3 regions of the Enterobacter cloacae complex sp. 394F7 genome follow, and region 1 is predicted to be linked to each of the others. Evidence: predicted binding sites of a transcription regulator. Region 1 holds the regulator's gene; each other region holds the start of a gene.

Region 1 (5,458 bases):
TGCACTCACATCGGGTATCGAGGTTGCCATCATCACCGGGCGAAAAGCTAAACTGGTAGAAGATCGCTGTGAAACGTTGGGCATTACCCATCTGTATCAGGGACAGTCCGATAAGATGGCTGCTTTCAATGATTTACTGGGTAAACTGTCTATCGCGCCAGAACATGTGGCCTATGTCGGGGACGACCTGATCGACTGGCCGGTAATGGCTGAGATTGGCCTGAGTGTCGCGGTTGCGGATGCGCATCCGCTGCTGATCCCGCGGGCTGATTATGTTACCCACATCAACGGTGGCCGTGGTGCCGTACGTGAAGTCTGCGATCTGCTTCTGCTGGCGCAGGGCAAGCTTGATGAGGCCAAAGGGCAATCGATATGAGTAAAACCAGACGTTGGGTTATCATTCTGCTTTCGCTTGTCGCACTGATACTGATTGGCGTGAACCTTGCCGATCGTGACGATACGCAAACGGAAGTGATCAACAATAACGATCCAACCTATAAAAGCGATCACAGTGATACCGTAGTCTATAGCCCGGAAGGTGCGCTGAACTATCGCCTGATTGCCCAGCACGTTGAATATTTTTCAGATGACGGTATTTCGTGGTTTACCCAGCCGGTCATGACGACGTTTGACAAGGACAAAGTGCCGACCTGGTCGATTAAGTCCGACCGGGCAAAACTGACGAATGACCGTATGCTTTATCTTTATGGCCATGTTGAAGTCAACGCCCTGACCGCTGACTCACAACTGCGCAAAATTACGACAGATAATGCCCAGATCAACCTGGTTACTCAGGATGTGACGTCGCAGGATCTGGTCACTCTGTACGGCACAACATTTAATTCCAGCGGTTTAAGAATGCGCGGGAACTTACGCAGCAAAAACGCCGAGCTGATTGAAAAGGTTAGAACCTCCTATGAAATTCAAAACAAACAAACTCAGCCTTAAAGTAATTATCGCCAGCGCGATGCTGGCGGCCAGTCTTCCCGCGCTTGCTGTTACTGGCGATACCGAACAGCCGATCCATATCGAGTCCGATACGCAGTCTCTTGATATGCAGGGTAATGTCGTTACCTTTACCGGCAACGTGGTCATGACCCAGGGCACCATCAAGATTAACGCCGATAAGGTGGTCGTTACCCGTCCAGGTGGCGAACAGGGCAAAGAGATCATTGATGGCTACGGCAACCCGGCCACGTTCTACCAGATGCAGGACAACGGCAAGCCAGTGAAGGGCCATGCCAGCCACATGCATTATGAACTGGCGAAAGATCTGGTCATCCTTACCGGTAACGCCTATCTGGAACAGCTCGATAGCAATATCACCGGCGATAAGATCACCTATCTGGTGAAAGAGCAAAAAATGCAGGCCTCCAGCGAGAAAGGCAAACGCGTCACCACCGTGTTAGTGCCGTCTCAGCTGCAGGACAAAGGCAAGGGCCAGGCTCCGGCACAGAAGAAGAGTAACTAATTCGTTATGGCAACATTAACTGCAAAAAATCTCGCGAAGGCCTATAAGGGCCGCCGTGTCGTGGAAGATGTCAGTCTGACCGTCAACTCCGGCGAAATTGTTGGCCTGCTTGGTCCAAACGGTGCAGGTAAAACCACGACCTTCTACATGGTCGTGGGTATTGTCCCACGCGATGCCGGTAACATCATCATTGATGATGAAGACATCAGCCTTCTGCCACTGCACGCGCGCGCGCGCCGGGGTATTGGCTACCTGCCGCAGGAAGCCTCCATTTTCCGTCGCCTGAGCGTCTTCGATAACCTGATGGCCGTTCTGCAAATTCGTGACGACCTGACCAGCGAACAGCGTCAGGATCGCGCCAACGAGCTGATGGAAGAGTTTCACATTGAGCACCTGCGCGATAGCCTTGGTCAGGCGCTGTCCGGGGGGGAACGCCGCCGTGTTGAAATTGCACGCGCGTTGGCAGCAAACCCGAAGTTCATCCTGCTGGATGAACCATTTGCAGGCGTTGACCCCATCTCCGTTATCGACATTAAACGTATTATTGAGCATCTGCGCGACAGCGGTCTTGGCGTGTTGATTACTGACCACAACGTCCGTGAAACACTGGCCGTATGTGAACGTGCGTATATCGTGAGCCAGGGCAACCTGATCGCCCACGGCACGCCACAGCAGATCCTCGAAGATGATCATGTTAAGCGCGTCTATCTTGGGGAAGACTTCAGACTCTGATAGGGTAGAGGTAACGTAACGCCGAACCGGAGAAAAATGCTCTGAACATGAAGCAAGGTTTGCAATTAAGGCTCAGCCAACAACTGGCGATGACGCCGCAGTTACAGCAGGCGATTCGCCTGTTGCAACTGTCCACATTAGAACTCCAGCAGGAGCTCCAGCAAGCGCTGGACAGCAATCCGCTGCTGGAGCAAGCCGATCTTCATGACGAGGTAGACACTCAGCAATCACAGGACACGGAAGCCCTCGATACCGCCGATGCACTCGAACAAAAAGAGATGCCGGACGAGCTTCCGCTGGATGCCAGCTGGGATGAAATCTACACCGCCGGAACCCCTTCCGGCACGCGTGCAGACTACCAGGACGATGAGCTACCGGTCTATCAGGGTGAAACCACCCAGTCACTACAGGATTACCTGATGTGGCAGGTGGAGCTGACCCCTTTCTCCGATACCGATCGCGCGATTGCCACCTCCATCGTCGATGCCGTTGACGATACCGGCTATCTGACCGTCACGCTGGACGATATTCTGGAAAGCATGGGCGATGACGAGATTGAACTTGAAGAGATAGAAGCCGTTCTGAAGCGCATTCAGCGTTTCGACCCGGTGGGCGTAGCAGCGAAAGACCTGCGCGACTGTCTGCTGATCCAGCTTTCGCAGTTCAGCAAAGAGACGCCCTGGATCGATGAAGCCCGCTTAATCATCAGCGATCATCTGGATCTGCTGGCTAACCATGATTTCCGTACCCTGATGCGCGTTACGCGTCTGAAAGAAGAGGTGCTGAAAGAGGCGGTTAACCTGATCCAGTCGCTCGATCCTCGCCCCGGCCAGTCGATCCAGACCAGTGAGCCTGAATACGTCATACCTGACGTGCTGGTCAGAAAACACAACGGCCGCTGGGTCGTTGAACTCAATTCAGACAGCATTCCTCGCCTGCAAATCAATCAGCAATATGCCTCCATGTGCACCAGCGCGCGTAACGACGCCGACAACCAGTATATTCGTAGCAATCTGCAGGAAGCGCGTTGGTTAATCAAAAGCCTGGAGAGCCGCAATGATACGCTGTTGCGTGTGAGCCGCTGTATCGTCGAACAACAGCAGGCTTTCTTTGAGCAGGGCGAAGAGTATATGAAACCGATGGTGCTGGCGGATATCGCCCAGGCCGTCGAGATGCATGAATCAACGATTTCCCGCGTGACCACGCAGAAGTATCTGCACAGTCCTCGCGGTATATTTGAGCTTAAGTATTTCTTCTCCAGCCATGTGAATACCGAAGGCGGTGGCGAAGCCTCGTCAACGGCGATTCGTGCACTGGTGAAGAAGTTGATCGCCGCGGAGAACCCCGCGAAGCCACTGAGCGACAGTAAGTTAACCACCATGCTGTCCGACCAGGGTATTATGGTGGCACGTCGTACTGTTGCGAAGTATCGAGAGTCTTTATCCATTCCGCCGTCTAACCAGCGTAAACAGCTGGTCTGACACAACCGATAAGGAAGACACTATGCAGCTCAACATCACTGGACAAAACGTCGAAATTACTGAAGCTTTACGCGACTTTGTGAACACGAAATTCGCAAAACTCGAGCAGTATTTCGAAAGGATCAATCAGGTCTATATTGTGTTGAAAGTGGAGAAAGTGACTCATATCTCGGATGCAACCCTGCATGTCAATGGGGGCGAACTCCACGCCAGTGCGGAAGGGCAAGACATGTACGCTGCTATCGATGGCTTGATTGATAAGCTTGCAAGACAGCTCAATAAACATAAAGATAAACTGAAACAACACTAATTGTCCGGGCAGTTAACGGGTGCAGGAAGGCCTGTTGTGGAGCACAACAGGCCATTTGTACAGTTAGCGCTTAGGTGAAATTATGATGAACAACGATTCCGCTCTTCAATTGAGCAATGTCCTTAACCAGGAATGTACCCGCAGTGGCGTTCACTGCCAGAGCAAAAAACGTGCGCTGGAGATTATCAGTGAACTGGCCGCAAAACAGCTGGGCCTGCCACCGCAGGTCGTATTCGAAGCCATCCTGACCCGTGAAAAAATGGGCAGTACCGGTATCGGCAACGGCATTGCGATCCCGCATGGCAAACTGGAAGAGGACACCCTGCGTGCCGTCGGTGTGTTTGTGCAACTGGAAACGCCTATTGCCTTTGATGCCATCGATAACCAGCCCGTTGATCTCCTCTTCGCGCTGCTGGTTCCTGCCGATCAGACGAAAACCCATCTGCATACGCTTTCACTGGTCGCTAAACGCCTGGCCGATAAAACCATCTGCCGTCGACTGCGCTCAGCGCAAAGTGATGAAGAGCTTTATGAAATTATCACTGAAGCAGAAGGCAGTCAGGATGAGGCATAACCAGGAGATGGCCTTCACATCTGTTGTCCTGAGGAGAAACGGAACATGGTGCTGATGATTGTCAGTGGCCGTTCAGGGTCGGGGAAATCCGTCGCCCTGCGCGCGCTGGAAGACATGGGTTTTTACTGCGTAGATAACCTGCCGGTGGTACTGCTGCCCGAGCTGGCGCGCACCCTTGCAGACAGACAAATCTCTGCCGCCGTCAGCATCGACGTCCGTAACATGCCTGAATCGCCAGAAATCTTTGAACAGGCGATGAGCAACCTGCCGGACACCTTTTCACCTCAGCTGTTGTTCCTTGATGCGGACCGCAACACGCTGATCCGTCGCTACAGCGATACCCGTCGTTTGCACCCGCTTTCCAGCAAGAACCTCTCTCTGGAGAGCGCAATCGACGAAGAGAGCGACCTGCTGGAGCCCCTGCGCTCACGTGCCGATTTGATTGTCGACACCTCCGAAATGTCCGTTCACGAGCTGGCAGAAATGCTGCGTACCCGTTTACTGGGCAAACGCGAGCGTGAACTGACAATGGTGTTTGAGTCATTCGGCTTTAAGCACGGCATACCTATCGATGCGGATTATGTTTTCGACGTGCGCTTCCTGCCAAACCCACACTGGGATCCGAAACTGCGTCCAATGACCGGTCTGGATAAACCCGTCGCGGCGTTCCTCGACAGGCACACAGAAGTTCACAATTTTATCTACCAGACGCGAAGCTACCTTGAGCTATGGTTACCTATGCTGGAGACAAACAATCGTAGCTATCTGACGGTAGCGATTGGTTGTACCGGCGGTAAACATCGTTCGGTCTATATCGCCGAACAGCTGGCCGACTATTTCCGTTCACGCGGAAAGAACGTTCAGTCCCGTCATCGCACGCTGGAAAAACG
Region 2 (5,458 bases), on a different contig from region 1:
GGGAACCATGGCGCGAAACGCCTGCGGCAGAATAATGAGTTGCATGGACTGCCAGTGGGTCATCCCCAGCGCCAGCGCCGCGCTGGACTGCCCGCGTGAGATACTCTGTATGCCCGCACGGATGATCTCGGAATAGTAAGCGGCCTCAAACATGGAGAACGCAACCATCGCGGAAATCAGGCGGATATCGGTTTTCGGTGACAGTCCCAGAACGTTTTGCAGGAATCCGGGAACAATCAGGTAAAACCACAGCAGCACCATCACCAGCGGGATAGAGCGGAAAACGTTAACGTAGGCAGTGGCAAACCAGGCGAGCGGTTTGAAGCTCGACAAGCGCATTACCGCCAGCAGGGTGCCCCAGACGATACCGACGATGATGGCGATCGCCGTGATTTTTAAGGTGATCACCAGGCCATCCAGCAGGTACGGCATGGAAGGAACAATGGAACTCCAGTCAAATTCGTACATTATTTGCCCCCCAGATTGCCCGGCAGGCGAATTTTGCGTTCAACCAGGTTCATCACCAGCATGATGAAAGCGTTAATCAGAACATACGCGAGCGTAATTGCCGTGAAGGATTCCCACGCGTGGGCGGAATAATCCAGCAGTTTACCCGCCTGCGCCGCCATATCGACCAGACCGATCGTGGAGGCGATGGCCGAGTTTTTGACCAGGTTCATCATCTCTGAGGTCATCGGTGGAACAATGACGCGGTAGGCGTTAGGCAGCAGGACGTAGCGGTAGGTTTGCGGCAGCGTTAACCCCATCGCCAGACCCGCGTTCTTTTGTCCACGCGGCAGCGACTGAATAGCGGCGCGTACCTGCTCGCACACGCGTGCGGCGGTAAACAGCCCCAGACACATCATCGAGGAGACAAAGAACTGTACGTTAGGATCCAGTTCCGACTTGAACCACATGCCAATATTTTCCGGCAGCAGTTCAGGAACGACCAGATACCAGGTAAAGAACTGCACGATCAGCGGAACGTTACGGAACAGTTCCACATACAGCGTGCCGATAGAAGAGAGAAAACGGTTAGGGACGGTGCGCAGAATACCGAACAGTGAACCGACAAGGAACGCAATAATCCACGCCGTTATCGATAACGCAACGGTAACCTGAAAGCCGCTCCACAGCCAGCCAAGATAGGTTGTGTTGCCGAACGGGGCTTGTTGCAGAAATATGCCCCAGTTCCAGTCTATTGACATAATAAACTCCAGAAAAAAAAGGGTAGCAGCGCTACCCTCGAAGATTGGTGAGAAGCTCATTTTTCGCGCTGAGTGGGGAACGACCACTCAACGTATAGTCTGTCCATGCTTCCCGACAATCGAGAGGGCAGGAGATCCCGCCCCTGTAGTTCTAATTAGTTAAGAGCCTTGTCATTTGGTGATTTGAACAGTGCTTTCATGTCGTCAGACAGTTCAAAATTCATGTTGAGATTTTTGGGTGGAATTGGGTTCTTGAACCATTTGTCGAACCATTTTTCCGCTTCACCGGAGGTTTGCACCTGGGCGATGGTGTCATCGATCAGCTTCTTGAATTGCGGATCGTCTTTACGCAGCATACAGCCGTAGGCTTCTTTCGACTGGGCGGTACCAACGATATCCCAGTTGTCCGGCTTCTTCGCTTTTGCACGTTCGCCAGCCAGCAGAGCATCATCCATCATAAACGCGACGGCACGGCCACTTTCCAGCGTACGGAAGGAGTCACCATGGTCTTTCGCGCTGATGATGCGCATATCCATTTTCTTCTCGTCGTTCAGCTTGTGCAGCAGCACTTCTGAGGTTGTCCCGGAGGTCACAACAACGGCTTTGCCTTTAAGGTCAGCAAAATCTTTGATGTCGCCGCCTTTTTTGGTCAGCAGACGGGTCCCCACCACAAAGATGGTGTCGGAGAAGGCGGCCTGTTTCTGACGCTCAAGGTTGTTGGTGGTTGAGCCACACTCAAAATCGAAGGTGCCGTTTTGCAGCAGTGGGATACGGTTCTGCGAGGTGATTGGAATCAGTTTTACCTGCAGGTCGGGTTTGTTCAGCTTTTTCTTCACGGCCTCAACGATGGCGTTAGAGTAGTCCTGTGAATAGCCCACGACTTTTTGCGTGTTGTCGTAGTAAGAGAACGGGACAGAAGATTCACGGTGGCCGACCACGATCACGCCGTTTTTGGCAATCTTGTCGAGAGTGCTGCCGGCTGCCGGCGCGTCTTCAGCGTGTACAACGCCTGCGGACATCCCCATTACCAGCATTGCTGTGGCCAGTTTACGTAATTGCATACCCAACTCCTTTCTTATCAGCGTCAGTGACGCATTGATACCCATTGTGATGTTGTTATATCTCGCGCTATGCGAGTGCAGTGTTATGCAAGCTTGTTAACATTTAGTCTGGCTTAATGTAAAGATTTTGCTGCGTTATTGTTTATTTTTGCGAAGCGCGCCGCACCATTCCGAGGCAGAAATCTCTCGTTGCACCGTTTCGGTGCTACCGGCGATCTATACTGGTGCGACAAGGTTGCACACGAAGCCAAACTGCGTTTACCTGAATAAACAAAGCAATAGGCGTGCCAGAATTGAAATTTGGGAGGGAGCTGTCGGGTGGCGGCTACGCCTTACCCGACCGACGAAGAGAAATGTAGGCCGGGTAAGCGTCAGCGCCACCCGGCAACAGAAGGTAAGATTAGCGACGACGCTGACGAAGGCTCATCAGCACAGCCCCAAAGCCAAACAGGGCGGTCAGGATCCACAGCGGCCAGTTGCCGGTGCGGGCATATGGCGTCAGGCCGCTTGTCGGCGTGACTTTAGCCGTCAACACGTCGCGCGTAAACTGCGGGATCATGGCCTGAATTTCTCCCCGCGGTCCAATCACGGCGGTGATGCCATTGTTGGTGCTGCGCAACAGCGGACGCGCCAGCTCCAGTGAACGCATCCGCGCCATCTGGAAATGCTGCCACGGACCAATCGACTTACCGAACCAGGCATCATTAGAGATAGTCAGCAGGAAGTCCGTATCCGGACGGAAGTTATCGCGCACCTGTTCACCGAGGATGATCTCGTAGCAAATGGCCGCCGTCAGGGCAAAGCCGTGTGCATGCAGCTGCGGCTGCACATACGGACCCCGACTGAAGGAGGACATTGGCAGGTCAAAGAACGGAGCCAGCGGACGCAGTATCGATTCCAGCGGAACAAACTCGCCAAACGGAACAAGGTGATTCTTGTTATACCGGTCAGTCGAGGTGTAGCTGTAGTCGCTGTCTTTGCCGAGCGTAATGATTGTGTTGTAGGTATCGTAGCGGTTCTGCTGATTCAGACGCGCATCCACAATCCCGGTGATCAGCGTACTGCCGCGCGCGCGCAGCAGATCGTTCATCATGTTGAGAAACGGCTGCTGGTTAATTTCCAGATCCGGAATGGCAGATTCAGGCCAGATGATCAGCTGTGATTTACCCATCACCTCTTCAGTGGCGTTGGCGTAAATTTTCAGCGTGTTCAGCAACTCTTTTTCATCCCACTTCATCGCCTGCGGAATATTTCCCTGCACCATCGATACCTGTGTGGCGCGCTCTGGCATCAAGGTATACCACTGGATATAACGCAGCGAGAAGGGTAGAGCGAAAAGAACCAGCGCCACCACCAGTGGTTTCCAGTTACGCGTGACCAGCGCCAGCACCAGCAGGCCGCTCACCACCATCAGCAGGAAGTTAATGGCTTCAACGCCCATTACTGGCGCCAGACCTTTCAGCGGGCCGTCAATCTGGCTGTAGCCAAACTGCAGCCACGGGAAGCCGGTCAGCACCCAGCCCCGCAGAAACTCGGTAATCTGCCAGACCACGGGAGCCGCAATGGCAACGCGCAGCCAGCTGGTTTTAGGCCACAGGCGGGAGAGAATGCCCGCAAACAGACCGGTGTAGAGCGAGAGATAAGCGGCCAGCAGAACCACAAGGAAGACGTTAACCGGCCCCGGCATACCCCCAAACTGGGCGATGCTGACGTAGACCCAGTTGATGCCGGATCCAAACAGCCCCAGCCCCCAGAAGTAGCCAATGGCTGCAGCCTGAACGGGACGACGATTCAGGGTTAACCCCTGTAACCCCATCAGGGAGAGAATGGCTGCAGGCCAGATATCGTAAGGAGAAAAAGCCAGCGTACCGCTGGCTCCGAGTAACAGCGCCAGCAGCAAACGGACGCGCTGGCGTTCAAGCAGTGGGGCAAATGCCATTTACATTAATCTTCCAGTTTTGGCACCGGTGAGTCGTCCGGCGTTCTGACATGAACCTGTATAATACGTCGGCTGTCGGCCATCGCCACTTTGAACTGGTAACCATCGATGTCAACGGTTTCGCCGCGGGCAGGAAGATGACCAAAGGCCTGCATCACCAGCCCACCAATGGTATCCACCTCTTCATCGCTGAAGTGGGTGCCGAAGGCGTCGTTGAAATCCTCAATGGAGGCCAGAGCGCGAACGGTCCACGTATGGCGGCTAAGCTGACGGAAGTCGATATCTTCTTCTTCGTCATACTCGTCTTCGATCTCGCCTACGATCAGCTCAAGAATATCCTCGATCGTGACAAGGCCTGACACGCCGCCAAATTCATCAATCACAATCGCCATGTGGTAACGCTGGGAGCGAAACTCTTTCAGCATCCGATCCACACGTTTACTTTCCGGCACAACCACGGCCTGGCGTAACACTTTTTCCATGCTGAAGGCTTCGGCATCGCTGCGCATAAACGGCAGCAGATCTTTGGCCATCAAAATCCCTTCGATGTGATCTTTGTCTTCGCTGATGACCGGGAAACGGGAGTGAGCGGATTCGATAATCACATCGAGGCATTCATCGAGGCTCTGGTTACGTTTCAGGGTGATCATCTGCGAGCGGGGGATCATGATATCGCGAACGCGCTGGTCGGCGATGTCCATTACCCCTTCGAGCATTTCGCGCGTATCTTCGTCGATAAGATCGTTTTGCCCGGAATCACGAATCAGCTCCAGCAGTTCATCACGGTTTTTGGGCTCACCATGGAAAAGCTGGCTCAGAATGAGGGAGAAAAATCCCTTTTTACTGTTTGTCGTGTCGCTACTGTGTGAATTGTCGTCGCTCATGGCGTTTGTTAAGGGTTCTCTCGTCAGTTCAATGTTTACCGCCGCGCTATTTCCTTACGCGGCGGCATGTTAGTCAGTCGGTTGTCTGACTATTCTTTCTCGGCAATGTACGGATCCTCATAGCCCAGAGCAAGCATTATCTCTGTCTCAAGGGACTCCATTTCTTCCGCTTCGTCATCTTCAATATGATCGTAGCCCAGCAGGTGCAGGCTTCCATGGACAACCATATGCGCCCAGTGGGCCTCGAGCGGCTTTTGCTGCTCTTTGGCTTCCTGTTCCACCACCTGACGGCAGATGATCAGATCGCCGAGCAGCGGCATTTCAATACCCGGTGGGGCTTCGAACGGGAAAGAGAGCACGTTGGTT
Region 3 (5,458 bases), on a different contig from region 1:
GATACGCAAGGACCTGGTATTGCTCGAAAACGCAGGCGCGGTCATTCGAACCTACGGTGGGGTGATGCTCAACAAAGATGAAGCCGACCCGCCTATCGATCACAAAACGCTGATCAACACCCACCAGAAAGCGCTGATTGCCGAAGCCGCCGTGAAATTTATCCATGATGGTGACTCCATTATTCTTGATGCGGGCAGTACCGTCCTGCAGATGATCCCGCTGCTCAACCGCTTTAACAACATCACGGTGATGACCAACAGCCTGCATATCGTCAACGCCCTGGCAGAGTTCGACAGCGAACAAACCATTCTGATGCCCGGCGGTACCTTCCGAAAAAAATCGGCGTCCTTTCACGGCCAGCTGGCGGAAAACGCCTTCGAGCACTTCAGCTTTGACAAACTGTTTATGGGCACCGACGGCATCGACCTGAACGCCGGTGTCACCACGTTCAACGAGGTGTTCAGCGTCAGTAAAGCCATGTGCAACGCCGCCCGGGAGGTGATTTTGATGGCGGATTCCTCGAAGTTTGGCCGTAAAAGCCCCAACATTGTCTGCAGCCTTGAAAGCGTCGATACGCTGATTACCGACGCAGGGATCGATCCGGCGTTCAAAAAAGCGCTGGAAGAGAAAGGCATTGATGTGATCGTAACTGGAGAAAAAGATGAGTGATTTTCTGTTAAACGCAGGCCGTCAGACCCTGATGCTGGAGCTACAGGAGGCCAGCCGCCTGCCGGAACGGCTGGGCGACGATTTTGTCCGCGCCGCCAACACCATCATCCAGTGTAAAGGCAAAGTGATTGTCTCCGGGATCGGCAAGTCCGGCCACATCGGCAAAAAAATTGCCGCAACGCTGGCGAGCACCGGGACACCGGCGTTCTTCGTGCACCCGGCTGAAGCCCTGCACGGCGATCTGGGGATGATTGAAAGCCGTGACGTGATGCTGTTTATCTCCTACTCCGGCTCGGCCAAAGAGCTGGACCTCATCATCCCGCGCCTGCAGGAAAAATCGATCGCCCTGCTGGCCATGACCGGTAAATCCCGTTCGCCGCTGGCGCTGGCGGCCAAAGCGGTGCTGGATATTGCCGTGGAGCGCGAAGCCTGCCCGATGCACCTCGCCCCCACCTCCAGCACCGTCAACACCCTGATGATGGGCGACGCGCTGGCAATGGCGGTGATGCAGGCGCGCGGTTTCAATGAAGAAGATTTCGCCCGTTCACACCCTGCCGGGGCGCTCGGCGCACGGCTGCTGAATAATGTTCACCACCTGATGCGCTCTGGCGATGCCATCCCGCAGGTCAAACTCGATACCAGCGTGATGGACGCGATGCTGGAGCTGAGCCGCACCGGGCTGGGGCTGGTCGCCGTCTGCGACGATACGCGCCAGGTGAAAGGCGTCTTTACCGACGGCGACCTGCGCCGCTGGCTGGTGGGCGGCGGCAAGCTGGAGGCACGCGTCTCAGAAGCGATGACCTCTGGCGGGTTAACGCTGAATGCCAACAGCCGCGCCATTGAAGCCAAAGAGGTGCTGATGAAACGTAAAATCACCGCCGCGCCGGTGGTGGATGACGCTGGCCGCCTGTGCGGCGCCATCAACCTGCAGGATTTCTACCAGGCAGGCATTATTTAACCCTTCAGTCCCAGACGCTTCGCCAGCCGGTGCAGGTTGGCGACGTCCATTTCCAGCGCCCGCGCGCACGCCGCCCAGCTGCGGTTGTTCTGTTCCAGCGCGCGGGTAATCATCTGACGCTGAAATTCTTCCGTCGCTTCACGCAGATTCTCGTTCACGCTTTCAGGCGCAGCGGGCTTCACGGACGGTATATTTTCATCATGCAGGGCAAAATGGCGCGCATGAATCACGATTTCATCCCCCGAGCGTGTCGCCCGCGCCAGCACCACCGCGCGATGGATGGCGTGCTCCAGCTCGCGTACGTTACCCGGCCAGCCGTAGGTCAGCAGATGGCCTCGCGCCCCCGGGCTTAATACCACGCGCGACAAGCCCATTTTGAGCCGACACTGTTCGCAGAAAAAACCCGCCAGCAGCACCACATCGTCCCCACGCTCGCGCAGCGGCGGCACGGTAAGCGGAAAAACACTCAGACGATGGAACAGATCGGCGCGGAAATTGCCGTTTAGCACCGCTTCGCGCAGGTCGCGGTTGGTTGCCGCCAGCACGCGCACGTTGACCCGTAAGCTGCGGTCGTCTCCCACGCGCTGAATATCACCGTACTGTAATACGCGCAGCAGCTTGGCCTGCAGCGACAGCGAAAGCTCGCCTATTTCATCGAGGAACAGCGTGCCGTTATCGGCCATTTCAAACTTACCGCTGCGGTTGCTGATGGCCCCGGTAAATGCCCCTTTGACGTGGCCGAACAGCTCGCTTTCCGCCACGCTTTCCGGCAGTGCGGCGCAGTTAAGGTAGACCAGCGGGTTGGCCGCACGCGGTGAAGCTTCGTGAATGGATTTCGCCACCAGCTCTTTACCGGTGCCGGTCTCACCGAAGATCAGCACGTTCAAATCGGATGCCGCGACGATCTCAATCTCTTTTTTGAGTTGTACCATGCCTGGCGAGAGGCCAATCATCTCCGTATGCGCGACCTGTTCAAACGCCGCCGGGCTGCCGGGAAGAATATTCTGGCTCTCCAGCTGTTCAATCAGCAGAGCATTGTTCAGCGCCCCGGCCGCCAGGGCCGCAATCAGGCGCAGTTCTTCGTCGCTGAAGGTATCGAACTGGTCCGGCGACATGCCGTCGAGGGTCAGCGCCCCAATCAGGTTTTGTCCGGCAAACAGCGGCAGGCCGATACAGGCGTGCACCTTCAGGCTCTCCTGCCCGGGTATAAGGCCGTCGTACGGGTCGGGCAGATCGCTGTCTGCCGGAAAACGCACCACGTCACCTGCCCGGGCGATGGTCTCCAGCCGCGGGTGGCCTTCCAGCGTAAAGCGTCGCCCGAGCACGTCCTGCGCCAGCCCGTCGATGGCCAGCGGAATAAACTGCCGTCCCTCGTAGCGCAGCAGCGCCGAAGCATCGCATTCCAGCACGTGGCGCAGCGTGGAGATCAGCCGCTGAAAACGATCCTGATGCCCGATGCCGGTTTGCAGTTCAATGGCGATTTTCGCCAGCACGTCTACGGAAAAGCTCATGTCTGCCTCGCTGTCATTTTGACAATGCATAGTGTCATATTGACATCTTTAACGATAGTCATAATGACTACCCATTCCGGGGCATAAAAAATTTAATCCATAAAAATCAACAAACTAAAAGTTGGCACGCAAGTTGATATAGACAAAACATCTTTTTCAACACGCCGTATTATTTGAGGTTGCTATGTCTATTCTGGTTAAAAATAACATTCATTGGGTTGGTCAACGTGACTGGGAAGTGCGTGATTTTCACGGAACGGAATATAAAACGCTGCGCGGCAGCAGCTATAACAGCTATCTCATTCGTGAAGGTAAAAACGTACTGATCGATACCGTCGATCATAAATTCAGCCGCGAGTTCGTGCAGAACCTGAGCAGTGAAATCGATCTGAACGACATCGACTACATCATCATCAACCACGCGGAAGAGGATCACGCCGGGGCGTTGACCGAGTTGATGTCCCACATTCCGGATACCCCGATCTACTGCACCACCAACGCCATCGACTCCATCAACGGTCACCATCACCATCCGGAGTGGAACTTCCACACCGTGAAAACCGGCGACACGCTGGATATCGGTAACGGTAAACAGCTGATCTTCGTAGAAACCCCGATGCTGCACTGGCCGGACAGCATGATGACCTACCTGACCGGCGACGCGGTGCTGTTCAGCAACGACGCCTTTGGTCAGCACTACTGCGACGAACGCCTGTTTAACGATGAAGTGGATCAGACCGAGCTGTTTGAACAGTGCCAGCGCTACTACGCCAACATCCTGACCCCGTTCAGCCGTCTGGTGACGCCCAAAATCACCGAGATCCTCGGCTTCAACCTGCCAGTGGATATGATTGCCACCTCCCACGGCGTGGTATGGCGTGAAAACCCAACCCAGATCGTTGAGCTGTACCTGAAATGGGCGGCGGATTATCAGGAAGACCGCATCACGATTTTCTACGACACCATGTCCAACAACACCCGCATGATGGCAGACGCCATCGCCCAGGGCATCAACGAGGTGGACCCAAACGTGGCGGTGAAAATCTTCAACGTGGCGCGCAGCGATAAAAACGAGATCCTCACCAACGTCTTCCGCTCTAAGGGCGTGCTGGTGGGCACCTCCACCATGAACAACGTGATGATGCCGAAAATTGCTGGCCTGGTGGAAGAGATGACCGGCCTGCGCTTCCGTAACAAACGTGCCAGCGCCTTTGGCTCCCACGGCTGGAGCGGCGGTGCGGTAGATCGTCTCTCCACCCGCCTGCAGGATGCCGGTTTTGAGATGTCCATGAGCCTGAAGGCCAAATGGCGTCCGGATCTTGACGCGCTGGAAGTCTGTCGTCAGCACGGCCGCGATATTGCTCGTCAGTGGGCGCTTGCACCGCTTCCTGAGGTCGCAGCACTCCCCGCCGAACAGCCGCAAACCTGTGCCGGGGCAGCCGGCGCCGATCTCGGTCCACGTATGCAGTGCAGCGTCTGCCAGTGGATCTACGACCCGGAACTGGGCGAGCCGTTGCAGGACGTGGCTCCAGGTACGCCGTGGAGTGAGGTGCCGGACAACTTCCTCTGCCCGGAATGTTCCCTCGGAAAAGACGTCTTTGACGAACTGGCAACGGAGGCAAAATGAGCAACGGTATCGTCATCATCGGCTCGGGCTTTGCCGCCCGCCAGTTGGTGAAAAATATCCGCAAACAGGACGCTAGCGTGCCGCTGACGATGATCGCGGCCGACAGCATGGACGAGTACAACAAGCCCGATTTAAGCCATGTGATTAGCCTGAACCAGCGCGCCGACGATCTCACCCGCCAGACGGCGGGGGAGTTCGCGGAGCAGTTCAACCTGCGTCTGTTTCCGTACACCTGGGTCACCGATATCGACGCCGATGCCCACGTGGTAAAAGCGAAAGATAAAACCTGGCAGTACGACAAGCTGGTGCTGGCGACGGGGGCCTCTGCGTTCGTGCCGCCGGTTACCGGCCGCGAGCTGATGATGACGCTTAACAGCCAGCAGGAGTATCGGGCCAGCGAAACGCAGCTTCGTGATGCAAAACGGGTAATGATTGTTGGCGGCGGTTTGATTGGCACCGAGCTGGCGATGGATTTTTGTCGGGCGGGTAAAGCCGTCACCCTGGTCGACCACGCGGCAAGCATTCTGTCGGCCTTGATGCCTGCAGAAGTAAGCAGTCGCTTACAGCACCGTCTGACCGACATGGGCGTGCATCTGCTGTTGAAATCGCAACTGCAACATCTGAGCGAAACCGAAGGCGGCATTCACGCGACGCTTGACTGCAATCGCAGCCTGGAAGTCGATGTGGTGGTT

What was found. The regulator sigma-54, encoded in region 1, starts transcription at its own class of promoters, with help from an activator protein. The targets are predictions, from matches to a motif close to GTTGGCACANNTTTCGCTNT.
Region 2: the regulator sigma-54 is predicted to act here: its motif matches at 2,542-2,561, upstream of AC2FAK_RS14570 (amino acid ABC transporter substrate-binding protein).
Region 3: the regulator sigma-54 is predicted to act here: its motif matches at 3,260-3,279, upstream of norV (anaerobic nitric oxide reductase flavorubredoxin).

What each region holds. Positions count from the first base shown of each region.
Region 1 covers NZ_JBXWCS010000011.1:75,002-80,459, forward strand. The annotation lists gene kdsC (3-deoxy-manno-octulosonate-8-phosphatase KdsC) at 1-376, shown strand, start outside; gene lptC (LPS export ABC transporter periplasmic protein LptC) at 373-948, shown strand; gene lptA (lipopolysaccharide ABC transporter substrate-binding protein LptA) at 917-1,471, shown strand; gene lptB (LPS export ABC transporter ATP-binding protein) at 1,478-2,203, shown strand; gene rpoN (RNA polymerase factor sigma-54) at 2,251-3,684, shown strand; gene hpf (ribosome hibernation promoting factor) at 3,707-3,994, shown strand; gene ptsN (PTS IIA-like nitrogen regulatory protein PtsN) at 4,077-4,568, shown strand; gene rapZ (RNase adapter RapZ) at 4,614-5,458, shown strand, end outside.
Region 2 covers NZ_JBXWCS010000009.1:92,245-97,702, forward strand. The annotation lists gene gltK (glutamate/aspartate ABC transporter permease GltK) at 1-468, opposite strand, end outside; gene AC2FAK_RS14565 (amino acid ABC transporter permease) at 468-1,208, opposite strand; gene AC2FAK_RS14570 (amino acid ABC transporter substrate-binding protein) at 1,364-2,269, opposite strand; gene lnt (apolipoprotein N-acyltransferase) at 2,670-4,208, opposite strand; gene corC (CNNM family magnesium/cobalt transport protein CorC) at 4,214-5,092, opposite strand; gene ybeY (rRNA maturation RNase YbeY) at 5,182-5,458, opposite strand, start outside.
Region 3 covers NZ_JBXWCS010000010.1:154,279-159,736, forward strand. The annotation lists gene srlR (glucitol operon DNA-binding transcriptional repressor SrlR) at 1-670, shown strand, start outside; gene gutQ (arabinose-5-phosphate isomerase GutQ) at 663-1,628, shown strand; gene norR (nitric oxide reductase transcriptional regulator NorR) at 1,625-3,139, opposite strand; gene norV (anaerobic nitric oxide reductase flavorubredoxin) at 3,324-4,766, shown strand; gene norW (NADH:flavorubredoxin reductase NorW) at 4,763-5,458, shown strand, end outside.